3 regions of the Sphingomonas telluris genome follow, and region 2 is predicted to be linked to each of the others. Evidence: predicted binding sites of a transcription regulator. Region 2 holds the regulator's gene; each other region holds the start of a gene.
What was found. The regulator LexA, encoded in region 2, represses DNA repair genes until DNA is damaged. The targets are predictions, from matches to a motif close to GTTCCNCNCTTGTTCT.
Positions count from the first base shown of each region.

Region 1: recA (recombinase RecA) is a predicted target of LexA. The motif match lies at 2,210-2,225, and genes of this name have one in related genera.
Region 3: LZ016_RS14165 (ribonucleoside-diphosphate reductase subunit alpha) is a predicted target of LexA. The motif match lies at 2,021-2,036, and genes of this name have one in related genera.

Region 1 covers NZ_JAKZHW010000001.1:1,126,920-1,130,940, forward strand. The annotation lists gene LZ016_RS05685 (multidrug effflux MFS transporter) at 1-992, shown strand, start outside; gene recA (recombinase RecA) at 1,055-2,137, opposite strand; gene LZ016_RS05695 (alpha/beta hydrolase) at 2,356-3,153, opposite strand; gene LZ016_RS05700 (response regulator) at 3,164-3,517, opposite strand; gene LZ016_RS05705 (hybrid sensor histidine kinase/response regulator) at 3,566-4,021, opposite strand, start outside.
Region 2 covers NZ_JAKZHW010000001.1:699,616-703,636, forward strand. The annotation lists gene LZ016_RS03620 (DUF4242 domain-containing protein) at 2-274, shown strand; gene LZ016_RS03625 (hypothetical protein) at 317-940, shown strand; gene LZ016_RS03630 (VOC family protein) at 942-1,289, opposite strand; gene lexA (transcriptional repressor LexA) at 1,291-1,938, opposite strand; gene LZ016_RS03640 (peptidylprolyl isomerase) at 2,021-3,952, opposite strand.
Region 3 covers NZ_JAKZHW010000002.1:633,584-637,604, forward strand. The annotation lists gene LZ016_RS14160 (hypothetical protein) at 1-126, opposite strand, end outside; gene LZ016_RS14165 (ribonucleoside-diphosphate reductase subunit alpha) at 108-1,979, opposite strand; gene LZ016_RS14170 (acyltransferase family protein) at 2,341-3,375, opposite strand; gene ligD (non-homologous end-joining DNA ligase) at 3,557-4,021, shown strand, end outside.

The DNA of each region.
Region 1 (4,021 bases), 430 kb from region 2:
GTATCTTCGCCTTTCTCTGCGCCTTTGCCGGCAGCTTTCCGCTGCTCATAGCGGGGCGAGTGGCGATGGGCGCCTCGGCCGCCGTTACACGCGTGCTCGTCGTGGCGATGGTTCGCGACCTTTTCGAGGCCGAAGCCATGGCTCGAGTCATGAGCCTCGTCTTCATGGTCTTCATGCTCGTCCCGGTGCTCGCTCCGAACATCGGGCAGTTGATCCTTCTGTTCGCCCCGTGGCGCGCGATCTTCCTGGTCCTTGGCGGCTATGCGTTCCTCATGCTCGCCTGGTCGTGGCTGCGCCTGCCCGAGACGCTGCATCCGGAGTTCCGGCGGAAGCTCGACTGGCGCGAGATCAGTTCCGCCGTGGCCGAGACCGTCCGGGACCGGCAGTCCCTCGGATACACGCTTGCTGTCACGATCAGTTTTGCGGGCCTGGTCGCCTACATCAGCTCGATCCAGCAAATCGTCTTTGACGCCTTCCACGAAGGCCGCTTCATCGGCCTCGTGTTCGCTGCGATTGCCGCGCCGATGGCGCTGGCATCGTACATGAACTCGCGCGTGGTCGGGCGCTTCGGTTTGAGGCGGGTCGGTCACAGCGCAGCCGCGGCCTTCGCGCTGGTGACCGCCGTGCACGCTATCATCGCTTTGGCAGGCTTTGAGTCGCTTCCGGTGTTCATCGGCATGCAGGCGCTGACCATGTGCTGCTTCGCCTTCACCTCATCGAATCTCGGCACATTGGCGATGGAAAATATGGCGCCCATCGCCGGCACAGCGTCGTCCGTGCAGGGCGTCGTTGGTACGATCGGCGCGGCACTTCTGGGCTTCGTTATCGGACAACAGTTCGACGGGACGGCCACGCCCTTCGTGGTCGGCACAGCTCTCTGCGCAACGGGCGGCTTCCTGGTGATCGTGCTCACGGAGCCGACGCGGCTATTCGAACGACTGAACGCGGACGAGAAACCGGACTCGTCCGGGCTCACCGAGGATCTCGCTTAAGCCAAAGAAGACCGCCGCGCGAGCTGTCCTCACGCGGCGGTCCAATTCTGAAGAGCTAGAAATTATTCGGCAGCGACGTCGTCGTCTGGCGACGGACCAACCATTAGCGCCTCGCCGACCTCCTCGGTCTTGCCGCGGATGGAGCGCTCGATGCGATCGAGCATGTCCGGATTCTCCTTGAGGAAGACCTTCGCGTTTTCGCGGCCCTGCCCGATCCGGACCGAGTCGTAGCTGAACCAGGCGCCCGACTTCTCGACCAAGCCGGCCTTGACGCCGAGGTCGAGAACCTCGCCGACCTTGGACACGCCTTCGCCGTACATGATGTCGAACTCGACCTGCTTGAACGGCGGAGCGACCTTGTTCTTCACGACCTTCACGCGGGTCGTGTTGCCGATGATATCGTCGCGATCCTTGATCTGGCCGGTGCGGCGGATGTCGAGACGGACCGAAGCGTAGAACTTCAGCGCGTTGCCGCCGGTCGTCGTCTCGGGATTTCCGTACATGACGCCGATCTTCATGCGGACCTGGTTGATGAAGATCACCAGGCAGCGCGAGCGGCTGATCGAACCCGTCAGCTTGCGCAGCGCCTGGCTCATTAGGCGCGCCTGAAGGCCGACGTGGCTGTCGCCCATCTCGCCCTCGATCTCGGCCCGCGGAACCAGCGCGGCCACGGAGTCGATCACCAGCACGTCAATCGCGTTGGAACGGACGAGCGTGTCGACGATCTCCAGCGCCTGCTCGCCCGTGTCGGGCTGCGACACGATCAGCTCGTCGATGTCGACACCAAGCTTCTTCGCATAGACCGGGTCGAGCGCATGCTCCGCGTCCACGAACGCTGCCGTGCCGCCGACGCGCTGCGCTTCCGCAATCGCGTGCAGCGCAAGCGTCGTCTTGCCCGAGCTTTCCGGACCGTAGATTTCGACGATGCGGCCGCGTGGCAGTCCGCCGACGCCGAGCGCGATATCGAGGCCGAGGCTGCCGGTCGAGATCGTCTCGATCTCCATCTTCTCACGGCTGCCGAGCTTCATTGCCGAGCCCTTGCCGAACGCGCGATCGATCTGCGCGAGCGCAGCCTCAAGGGCCTTTTGCCTATCCATTCCGGGTACTTCCAATCCGCTACCGATGACTTTGAGCTGCGCTGCCATGCTATTCATCCCCTCGTCAACGGGCGTCCGAGCGCCGCCCCCATATTCTTTTTGTACATGCTTTGTTCCGTGAGAACAAGAGGGGAACTAGTCTTAGTAAAGTCAGTAAAGTCACGGAGAGCCGGCCCTTTGCCGAGACTTTTGGACCTGGACTTGATCGCCGACAGGTGGGAAGTCGCGAATGGGCCAGGTCACCGCGCACCCATCTCACTCGAAATCTATTTTGAAAGAGCGGCAAGCGCGTCGCTCATCGCCTCGTGAAGGGCGGTCGTGTGATAGATGTCGTTGTGCCCGACTCCTTCGATTGTCCTGTCGAAGACAAGGTTCGGCACCCGGCGACGGAGCGCATCCGTCCGCCGGCCCGGGATCAAAGTGTCCCTGCCCGCCGCGATGATGGCGACCGGCGCGTCGACGCGGCGCAGGCTGCCCGCGGCATCGATTTGCTCATGGAAGACCATTCCGATCGGGAGCCAGGGACAATGGCCCTGCGCGACCGCTTTTAGAGAGTCGAAGGGCGTCACCAGAATGAGTCCATCGAGATGACGCTTTTCCGCCAGGCTCGCCGCAACGCCGCTTCCGATACTGAAGCCGACGGCGATCGTCCGCTGCGGCTTCACGCGGGCAGTCGCGGCGTCATAGATCAGCGGGGCGTCCGCCATCAGCGCTTCGGTCGAAGGCGAGCCGGTCGACGGCGCATATCCCCGATAGTGGAACGCGACGATGTGCGCTTCGGGATAGACCTCGCTGAGGTAATCGGCGGCGTCCGCCGAGTTCCAGGCATTGCCCGCGAAGGCCACAATCAGGAGCCGCTCGCCGCCATCCCGCGAAGGCGGGATGTGAACGCCCTGCAGCCGATAGCCGTCGGGCGTGTTCAGGCTGAGGCGCTGCGTGCCGTGCGGCAGCGGACCCGGACGGCCGACCATGTGGGTCGGAAAGAGGATGCGGTTCTGGAAAAGCGACACGACCAACGCGAAGATAAGGAACAGGACAAGCCCGACCGTAACGAGCTTGATCACGGTTGGATGCTTACTGGGCGAAGGCCGCTTCGAGAGCCGGGGTGACCCGATCGACGGTATAGGGCTTTTCGATCACCGGAACGTTGGCGAATTCCGCGGGCGGCGGATCGACGTGCCCGCCGGTCGCGAGCACAAACGGGATCTGCTTGTCGCGCAAGCGCTCGGCAACGGGCCAGACGCTTTCTCCCTTCAGGTTCACGTCGAGGATCGCGACATCGAACCCGCCCTTGTCGGCTTCTACGAGGGCATCGCCCACGGACTCGCACGTCGCACGCACAGAATGACCGAGCGACTCCAGAAAGTCCTCGAGCATCATCGCGATGAGTGGCTCGTCCTCTACAACCAGGATGCTACGCTGCCCCATATTTCCCTGCGATAAGCTGAGGTTCGTCCGGAGCAAAGCCCCTAATTGTTAAGACGGAGTAAGAGCCTTGCGCGCCGCCTCGGCAAGCTCCTGCACCGAGAACGGCTTGGGGAGGAAAGCAACCTTGTCGATGTCGATGGATTTGCGAAGTTGTTCTTCCGCGTAGCCGGACATGAAAAGGACAGGCAGATCGGGCCGCGTCTTGCGCGCTTCGCGAACCATCGTCGGTCCATCCATCTCCGGCATGACGACGTCGCTGATCAGCAAAGCGAATTCCTCGCCGCGGTCCAGGATCTCCAGCGCTTCCTGACCATTGTTGGCCGTGACCACCGAATAACCGTGGCGAGTGAGCGCCCGCTCGGCCACGGTCCGAACCATCGGTTCGTCCTCGACGAGCAGCACGGTACCCGTGCCCCAAAGTTCGTTGTGGCCTTCCTTGCCTCGGCGGGTCGGCTTGGGTGCTTCCTCCGCGCCGTGGACCGGCAAGTAGATGACGAAGCGGGT
Region 2 (4,021 bases):
TATGCCAGAATATGTCATCGAGCGGGACATGCCGGGCGTAGGATCGCTGGGGCAGAGCGAGCTCAAGGGCGCATCGCAGACGAGTTGTTCGGTTCTCAAGGAACTCGGTCCTGAGATCCAGTGGGTGCAGAGCTACGTCACCGACGACAAGATCTATTGCATCTATCGGGCGCCGAATGAGGAGATCATCCGCGAGCATGCGCAGCGAGGCGGGTTCCCGGCCAACAGGATTTCGCAGGTCCGAAACGTGATCGATCCGACCACGGCGGAGTAGAAGTCAGGCGCGGGGGCGCCGCTCGGGACAGGGGGCAAGCCGATGGCGACGAGCATCGACATGTTCGCGTACCTGGCGGCGTTCGTCAGCATCATCCTTGCGCTTGCCGTAAGCGATCTCGTTCAGAGCTTTCACAAGCTGCTGAGAGCCCGGGGCCGGGTGAAGTGGAGCTTTACAGCCCTCATCGCGGCGGCGACCGTCTTCATGGCCATTCTCGAAGAGTTCTTCGGGCTCTGGCGGTTCACCGGTGTGGAGAGGTTCACCTACTTCGACTTGCTGACGCTGATCGTCCCCGCAATTCTTCTTTCGCTCGCGGCCATGACGGTTCTTCCGGATGATATTCCGGAAGAGGGCCTGGACCTCGCCCAGCACTACATGGCCAACCGAAGGCTGCTCTACCTGCTAACGACCTTGTGGGTCATCGGTGTTTTCGTGCGATTGATGGACCTATTCGAAGCAGTCGTGGGCCGGTCGGTCAGCGGTTTCGAGCTGGCCACGAAATTCCCCTGGCAGACGATACCCTTGCTCGCCATCTTCGGCCTGATGGCTTGGTCGAAGAGCATGCGTGTTCAGTTAGTTGGCTCGATCCTGGTCTTCATCCTAGTGAACAGTACGATCGTCTACCGCTCGATCGACGTCAGGCCTGCCGAGCTGCTTCAGCCTTAGTCTATTGGGCGGACTGCCAGACTGCGAGCTCGCTTCCCGACGGGTCGATGAAGTGGAAGCGCCGTCCTCCGGGGAAGGCGAAGATCGGCTTTGCGATCGTGCCGCCGGCCTTGGTTACTGCATCAAAGGCGGCTTCGAGATCGCCGACGCGGATGACCGGGAGAGGAGCGGAGAGCGCCTCTTCCGGCTGCCCGTTGAGCCCGACGTCCACGTCGCCCGTGGTCGTCGCGGAATAGTCAGGACCGTAGTCGGTGAACGCCCAAGCGAAAGCTTTCGAATAGAAAGCTCGGGTGAGCTCATGTGCCGTCGCGCTTGGGAGCTCGACGTAATCGATGCGCGCGGCCGCCATGTTAGTACCGGCGGATCAGGCCGGCCAGGCGACCCTGGATGCTGACACGGCCTTCGTCGTAGCGCTGCGGCTCGTATCGGGCATTCGCCGGATCGAGGCGGATCGTGCGGCCCTCGCGACGGTAAGTCTTGAGCGTCGCTTCCTCATTGTCGATGAGCGCGACGACGATCTCGCCATCGCGCGCTGTGTCGACCTTGCGGATGAGAGCGAAGTCGCCGTCGAGAATGCCTTCTTCGACCATCGAGTCACCCGACACCTCCAGCGCATAATGCTCGCCGGGCCCGAGCAACGCGGCGGGAACCGCAAAGCCTTCAGTGCCCTGCAATGCCTCGATGGGCGTGCCGGCGGCAATCCGGCCATGCATCGGGATTTCGATCGTGTCGTTCGCAGCCGCCTGGATGACCGGCCTCGGGGCATGGGCGGCAGGAGCCGCAGATTCCGGTACCTTCAGGATCTCAAGTGCGCGGGCCCGGTTGGGCAGCCGCCGGATGAATCCGCGCTCCTCAAGTGCCGAAATCAGGCGGTGGACGCCAGACTTCGACTTGAGGTCGAGCGCTTCGCGCATCTCGTCGAAGCTCGGACTGACGCCGGACTCGTTGAGGCGCGTATTGATGAACAGGAGCAGCTCGTGCTGCTTGGCGGTGAGCATTGCCAGCCATCCCCCTTGGAACAGACAGGGAACGTGTAGGCAACAAAATGAAGCCCGTCAAGCGGACGGTAGCGATACCGACTTAGCTTCCGCTGCCTGCCATTCGCGCCTTGGCTTCGGCAATGCCCTTGTCGTTGCGCTTGACCTTGGTCGCGTTGCGAACAGCGTTCAGGAACTGCATGCCGTATTCCTGCGAGAGCGTCTCAGACATCTGCTTCTGGGTGGAGCCGATCAGTCCCGGCTGCGCCATGGCGTTGCCCGGGATGATGTTGTTGAGCTTCACGACGTAGAAGCCTTCGCCCTGAGCGCCTGCGACTGTGCGGGTGGTGCCCTGCTTCATGCTGAACATGACGGCGAGGGGCGGGGGAACGCGGCCCTGGAACTGGGCGAGCTGCAACCTGCGCGCACGCACGGGCTCGACGCGGACGGGGACCTGAACGCCCGCCGTCGCCTGGGTGAGCGGAGCACGGGCCGCCTTGGCCGTGATCGAATCCGCCAGCTGCTTCGCCCGCTGCGAAGCCTGCGAGGCGAGCCAGTCCTGGGCAACGCGGTCGCGGATCTGCGCCAGCGGAGCCGGAGCGGCGGCAATCACCCGGGCAGGCGCCACGAGTGCGTATCCCGCATCGTTCGGCAGGGTCTCGACGACTGGCTCGTCCGATTCCGCCAGATCGAACCCGCTCTTCAGCGCGGGAGCGAGCTCCGCGGGGAGCTGGAAGCCGGGATCGGTCCGGGACTTGCCGTCGGATGTGATCGGCGGGGTCTCCATGACCTTGAGCTTGGCAGCGGCGGCCGCTTCGCTGAAGCTTGACCCGCCGTCGAGCGCATCCTGGACCTTGTCGACGAGGGCTTCGAGCGCCTCCTTGCGCTTGTCCGCGATCAGCTTGGCCGAGATTTCGGCGCGAGCCTGCTCGATCGTCTTGCCGCCCTCTCGGCGGATCTCGTCGACTTTCACGACGTGCCACGTGCCCTGATCCTGGATCGGACCGACGATCGCCCCCTGAGCTGCGCTGAAGGTGGCCGCGGTCGTCTTCGAGCCTGCCAAATCTGTGAATTCCTGGCGAGTTTGCGGCCCGACCGAGATGTCTGCCGCGCTAAGGCCCGCGGGAGCTGCGGCCGCTGCGAACGTCTGGCCGCTTTTCGCACGGTTGGCGATCGCCTGCGCCGCTGCCTGGTCGGCGACCACGGCCTGACTAATGACCCGCGTTTCCTTGGGGGCGTAAGCAGCCTGGTTCGCTTTGTAATATTCGGCGATCTCCGCGTCCGTCGGCTGGACGTTGGCGACCATCTCCGGGCCGATCTTGGCGATGCGCAGTACGCGCTGCTCGGGCACCACGTAGCGCTGCCGGTTCGCAGCGTAATATTTCTGTAGATCCGCGTCCGTGGCATTGAGCCCGGAGCGGAACGCCGCGGTCGGCACGAAGGCGACCTCACCCTCGCGGCCCTCGAGGAGAATGGAGGCATAGGGCGTGGCCATTCCGACCGGAGCGCGTGCGTTTACCGCAACCGGCGCGATCAGCAGCTGCTGCAAAAGGCCGTTGCGGATGATCGTGCGCACTTCCTCATCCGTCATGCGCTGCTGCGCCAGGAACTGCGCATAGGCTTGCTCGCTGAACTGGCCGTTCAGGCCTTTCGTGCCGGGTAGCGTCGCGATCTGCGCGTCGACAAGCCGCTTCGACAGCGAGAAACCGTTCTTGTTCGCGAAGGATTCCAGCGCCTTGGCGTCGATCAGCGCGTTGAGAAGCGGATCATAGTCCTTCATGATCGCGGAATAGTCCGCGGCCGGGTTCTGCTGTCGCACCTGCGACAGACGATGCTCCATCGCCCTGCTGACCTCACGCTCGGTGATCCGCTCGGACCCGACCTTCGCAAGCGTGTCGGGGCTGCCGAAACCGCCGCCTCGAATGATGCTCTGAATGTCGCCGAGCGCGAAGCCGACCAGGATCAGAACAAGGATCAGCACCATGATGGACGTGCCGACCGTCGATTTCGACAGGCGGCGGAATGAAGCAAGCATGAAGGTCTCTTGTGAGGCCGATAGGGAAAGGCCGCTTTAGGTGGGGTTCAACGGGTCATCAAGCGCCGC
Region 3 (4,021 bases), on a different contig from region 2:
CTCGGCGCTGAAATAGACGGTCGCAACGAACCCGATGAAGTCGAGCAAGACCAGCCCGCCGACGACACCGCCGGCGACCTTCGCGACCTGGCGGGTCCGCTGTGAGATTACTGGCAGGCCAGGCATTCGTCGTAGTCCGTGGTCGTGGTGACCTGGATTTCGCGGAGCTCGGGCGTGTTGTCCGCTTCCACCCCGCCGGCGAAACCGGCGCGCTGCACCGACTTGGAGCGCAGGTAGTAGAGCGACTTGATGCCCAGCTCCCACGCGCGGAAGTGGAGCATCAGCAGGTCCCACTTGTCGCAGTCGGCCGGGATGAACAGGTTCAGCGACTGCGCCTGGTCGATGTAGGGCGTGCGGTCGCCCGCAAGCTCGAGCAGCCAGCGCTGGTCGATCTCGAAGCTGGTCTTGAACACGTCCTTTTCTTCCTGCGTGAGGAAGTCGAGGTGCTGGACCGAACCGCCCTGCTCGAGGATCGAGTTCCACACCTTGTCGGTGTCCTTGGCCTTGTCCTTCAGCAGCTTTTCGAGGTGCGGGTTGCGGATCGAGAAGGAGCCCGACAGCGTCTTGTGGGTGTAGACGTTGGCCGGGATCGGCTCGATGCAGGCCGAAGTGCCGCCACAGATGATCGAGATCGACGCGGTCGGCGCGATCGCCATCTTGCAGCTGAAGCGCTCCATCACGCCCATGTCCGCGGCGTCCGGGCACGGCCCGCGCTCCTTGGCGAGCATCATCGACGCTTCGTCGACCTGCGCGCGGATATGCTTGAAGATCTTCATGTTCCACGACTTCGCCATCGCACCCTCGAACGGGATGCCGCGGGCCTGGAGGAAGGAGTGGAAGCCCATGACGCCGAGGCCGACCGAGCGCTCGCGATCGGCGCTGTACTTGGCCCGCGCCATCTCGTCCGGCGCGCGGGCGATATAGTCGCTGAGCACGTTGTCGAGGAAGCGCATCACGTCCTCGATGAAAGTCTTGTCCTTGTTCCACTCGTCCCAGGTCTCGAGGTTCAAGGAGCTGAGGCAGCAGACGGCGGTGCGGTCGACGCCGAGATGGTCCTTGCCGGTCGGAAGGGTGATTTCCGAGCAGAGGTTGGACGTCGTCACCTTGAGGCCGAGATCGCGGTGATGCTTCGGCATCGTCTTGTTCACGGCGTCGATGAAGATGATGTACGGCTCGCCGGTCGCGAGGCGGGTCTCCACCAGCTTCTGGAATAGGCTGCGTGCGTCGACCTTGCCGCGCTCCGATCCGTCCTTCGGGCTGCGCAGCACGAATTCCTCGCCGTTGCGGACCGCTTCCATGAACTCGTCCGTGACGAGCACGCCGTGGTGGAGGTTGAGCGCCTTACGGTTGAAGTCGCCGGACGGCTTCCGGATCTCGAGAAATTCCTCGATCTCGGGGTGATTGATGTCGAGATAGCAGGCGGCCGAGCCGCGACGCAGCGAACCCTGGCTGATCGCCAGCGTGAGGCTGTCCATCACGCGGACGAACGGGATGATGCCGCTGGTCTTGCCGTTGAGGCCGACCGGCTCACCGATGCCGCGGACGCTGCCCCAATAGGTGCCGATGCCGCCGCCCTTGGAGGCGAGCCACACGTTCTCGTTCCAGGTGCCGACGATGCCGTCGAGGCTGTCGGAAACGCTGTTCAGATAGCAGCTGATCGGAAGGCCGCGGCCGGTGCCGCCGTTCGACAGCACGGGCGTCGCCGGCATGAACCACAGCTTCGAGATGTAATCGTAGATCCGCTGCGCGTGGTCGGCGTCGTCGGCGTAGGCCGCGGCGACGCGCGCGAACAGGTCCTGGTTCGTCTCGCCCGGAAGCAGGTAGCGGTCGCGCAGGGTTTCCTTGCCGAAGTCGGTGAGGAGCGAGTCACGAGACTCGTCGGTCGTGACCTCGAACGCGCGCGCGTCAACCGTCTTGGACGTGCGGACTGCCGTCGCCGTATCGTCGCTCGGAACTTCTGAGCCGGTAGAAAAATCCATTACGCTTCCCCGTCCGCTATCGGCCTCTTCAGGAGGCCTTTGTTCCCCAATTGTTCGACTCGGAGCCATGCCGGTCATCCTAGCCGTTTTCGGCGTTCAGAGGGGCTTTTTCACTGGTCGTCCCTGTGGAAATCGGGGACGAGTTTGCCCATCACCGGAATATAGTGATTCCAGCGCGAAACACCAGTAATTGCGAGTATCCCCCTGTTCGCTACAACCTATTGTGCCTCAATCGCATTAGGACGCAAGCGGGTAAATTCGTTGTGAAGCAAAAAATGCTGTGGATGAGTCCCATCCGCAACGACCGTCCCAAAGCGAGTCAGTTTTCAGAAGAGGAGGCCAGCCGCCTCCGCGATGGGCGTCAGCCGCGAGTGACGGCCGAGGCGGGTTCAGGCGGGTCGAAGGGCTCGGAATTCGCACGGCTTCTGCCGAATTCCCGCCAGCGTTTTTGCGCCCTGTCGAAGGCCACCGCGGCAAGGCACGACATAAGGTAGGCGATAGCCGCCGCGGACAGCATCGAAGGCAGGCTTCGCTGGTCCCAGACGGACCGAATCGCCGTCAGCATCATCGGATGGATGCAATAGATGATCAGCAGATAATGCTTGCGTCTCGACAGCCACTCGATTGACTTCGCTGCAGGCAGGGCACGGGCGAACAGAAACACCGACAACGCGAACGGTATCGTTGCGAGCGTCACCGCCATCTTCCGGTCGGACGAATAGCCCGGGGCCGTTGCCAGCCACTTGTCGTCGAAGACTTGCAGCCAATAGCAAAGGAACGCAGCCAGGCCGAACAGGACCGCCCATCGCGGAACGTTTCGCCTGGCGAGCAGCACGCCGATCATCACCAGCAGGGGCGACGTCAGGGCGAGCGCCCGGAAGGCGTGACCCTGATAGCCGAGAAACATCTGGTACGGACCGGTCAGCAGCCCGAGAGCGGCGATTGAGCCGAGCACGACCCAGGTCAGGCGCTCACCCAGGAATCGAAGGGAGAGGGAGGTGACGGACAGAGCCGCCGCCAGCGCCGGGAGGAACCAGAGGTGCCGGGTCGTCACTCCGAACGTGACGTCGTGGAGAAGGTCGAGATAGCCGTTCCCGCTCGAGTGCCATGCCGTCACAGCATAGAAGGCGCCCCAGCCGGAGAAGTAGGTGACGACCGCGTAGATCGCCATCCACAGCAGATAGAGGGGGATCAGCTTTCCAAGCGACCAGCGGGTGACCGCGAAGGGGCTGCCCTCGCGCCACCGTAGGAAGTAGCCGCTGGTGATGAAGAAGGCAGGCACCGAGCTCTGGGCGGTGACCAGCAGAAGGAACGTCGCGAAGCTGCGTTCGAGCGGCAAGCCGAACAGCCACCAGGCATGCGCCATCACCACGGTGAACATGAGGGCGAACCGCATCGCGTTCACCCCAGGTTCGCTGGACTGCCTCGCGGCCATACAACTCGCCCCCTTTGTAATGACAAGTTAACAGGACTGCGTGCGGGGTGAACAGCAGTAATTGTAAGGACTTCGGCCCAGCCTAGGACGGCGTCGATGCAATCACACCAGCGCGAATTTGCGGGAAGCGCGTTGTCCGCGCATGACCTGGACGCCGGAGCCGACCTACGAGAAGCCCGAAATCAGCGTTCGCGCGACGACTCTCTATTACCAGATCGTGGCGCCGATCATGCTTCCCTTCATCGAGCGGCGCCTGCTCAACCTGTACCGCTGCCGCGAGGGGAAGTGCTTCTTCCAGCGCAACCGCGAGCACCCGCCCACGGGCAAGGAGTTCGACGAGCTCGTCCATTTCGAGCGTGTCGAGCAGAAGAACGGCCGGGCCGAGAAGTATCTCTACGTCGAGAGCGCGCGGGAGATCGCCGGTTGCGCGGGACTGCAGTGCGTGGAGTTCCACGGCTGGGGCAGCCGCGCGGGTGAAGTCGAGACGCCGGATCGGCTCGTCATCGATCTGGACCCTGACCCCGCGATCGGCTTCGAAGCCGTGAAAGAGGCCGCACTGCAGTTGCGGCGGTCATTCGATGCGGTCGGCCTCGAAAGCTTCGCTCTG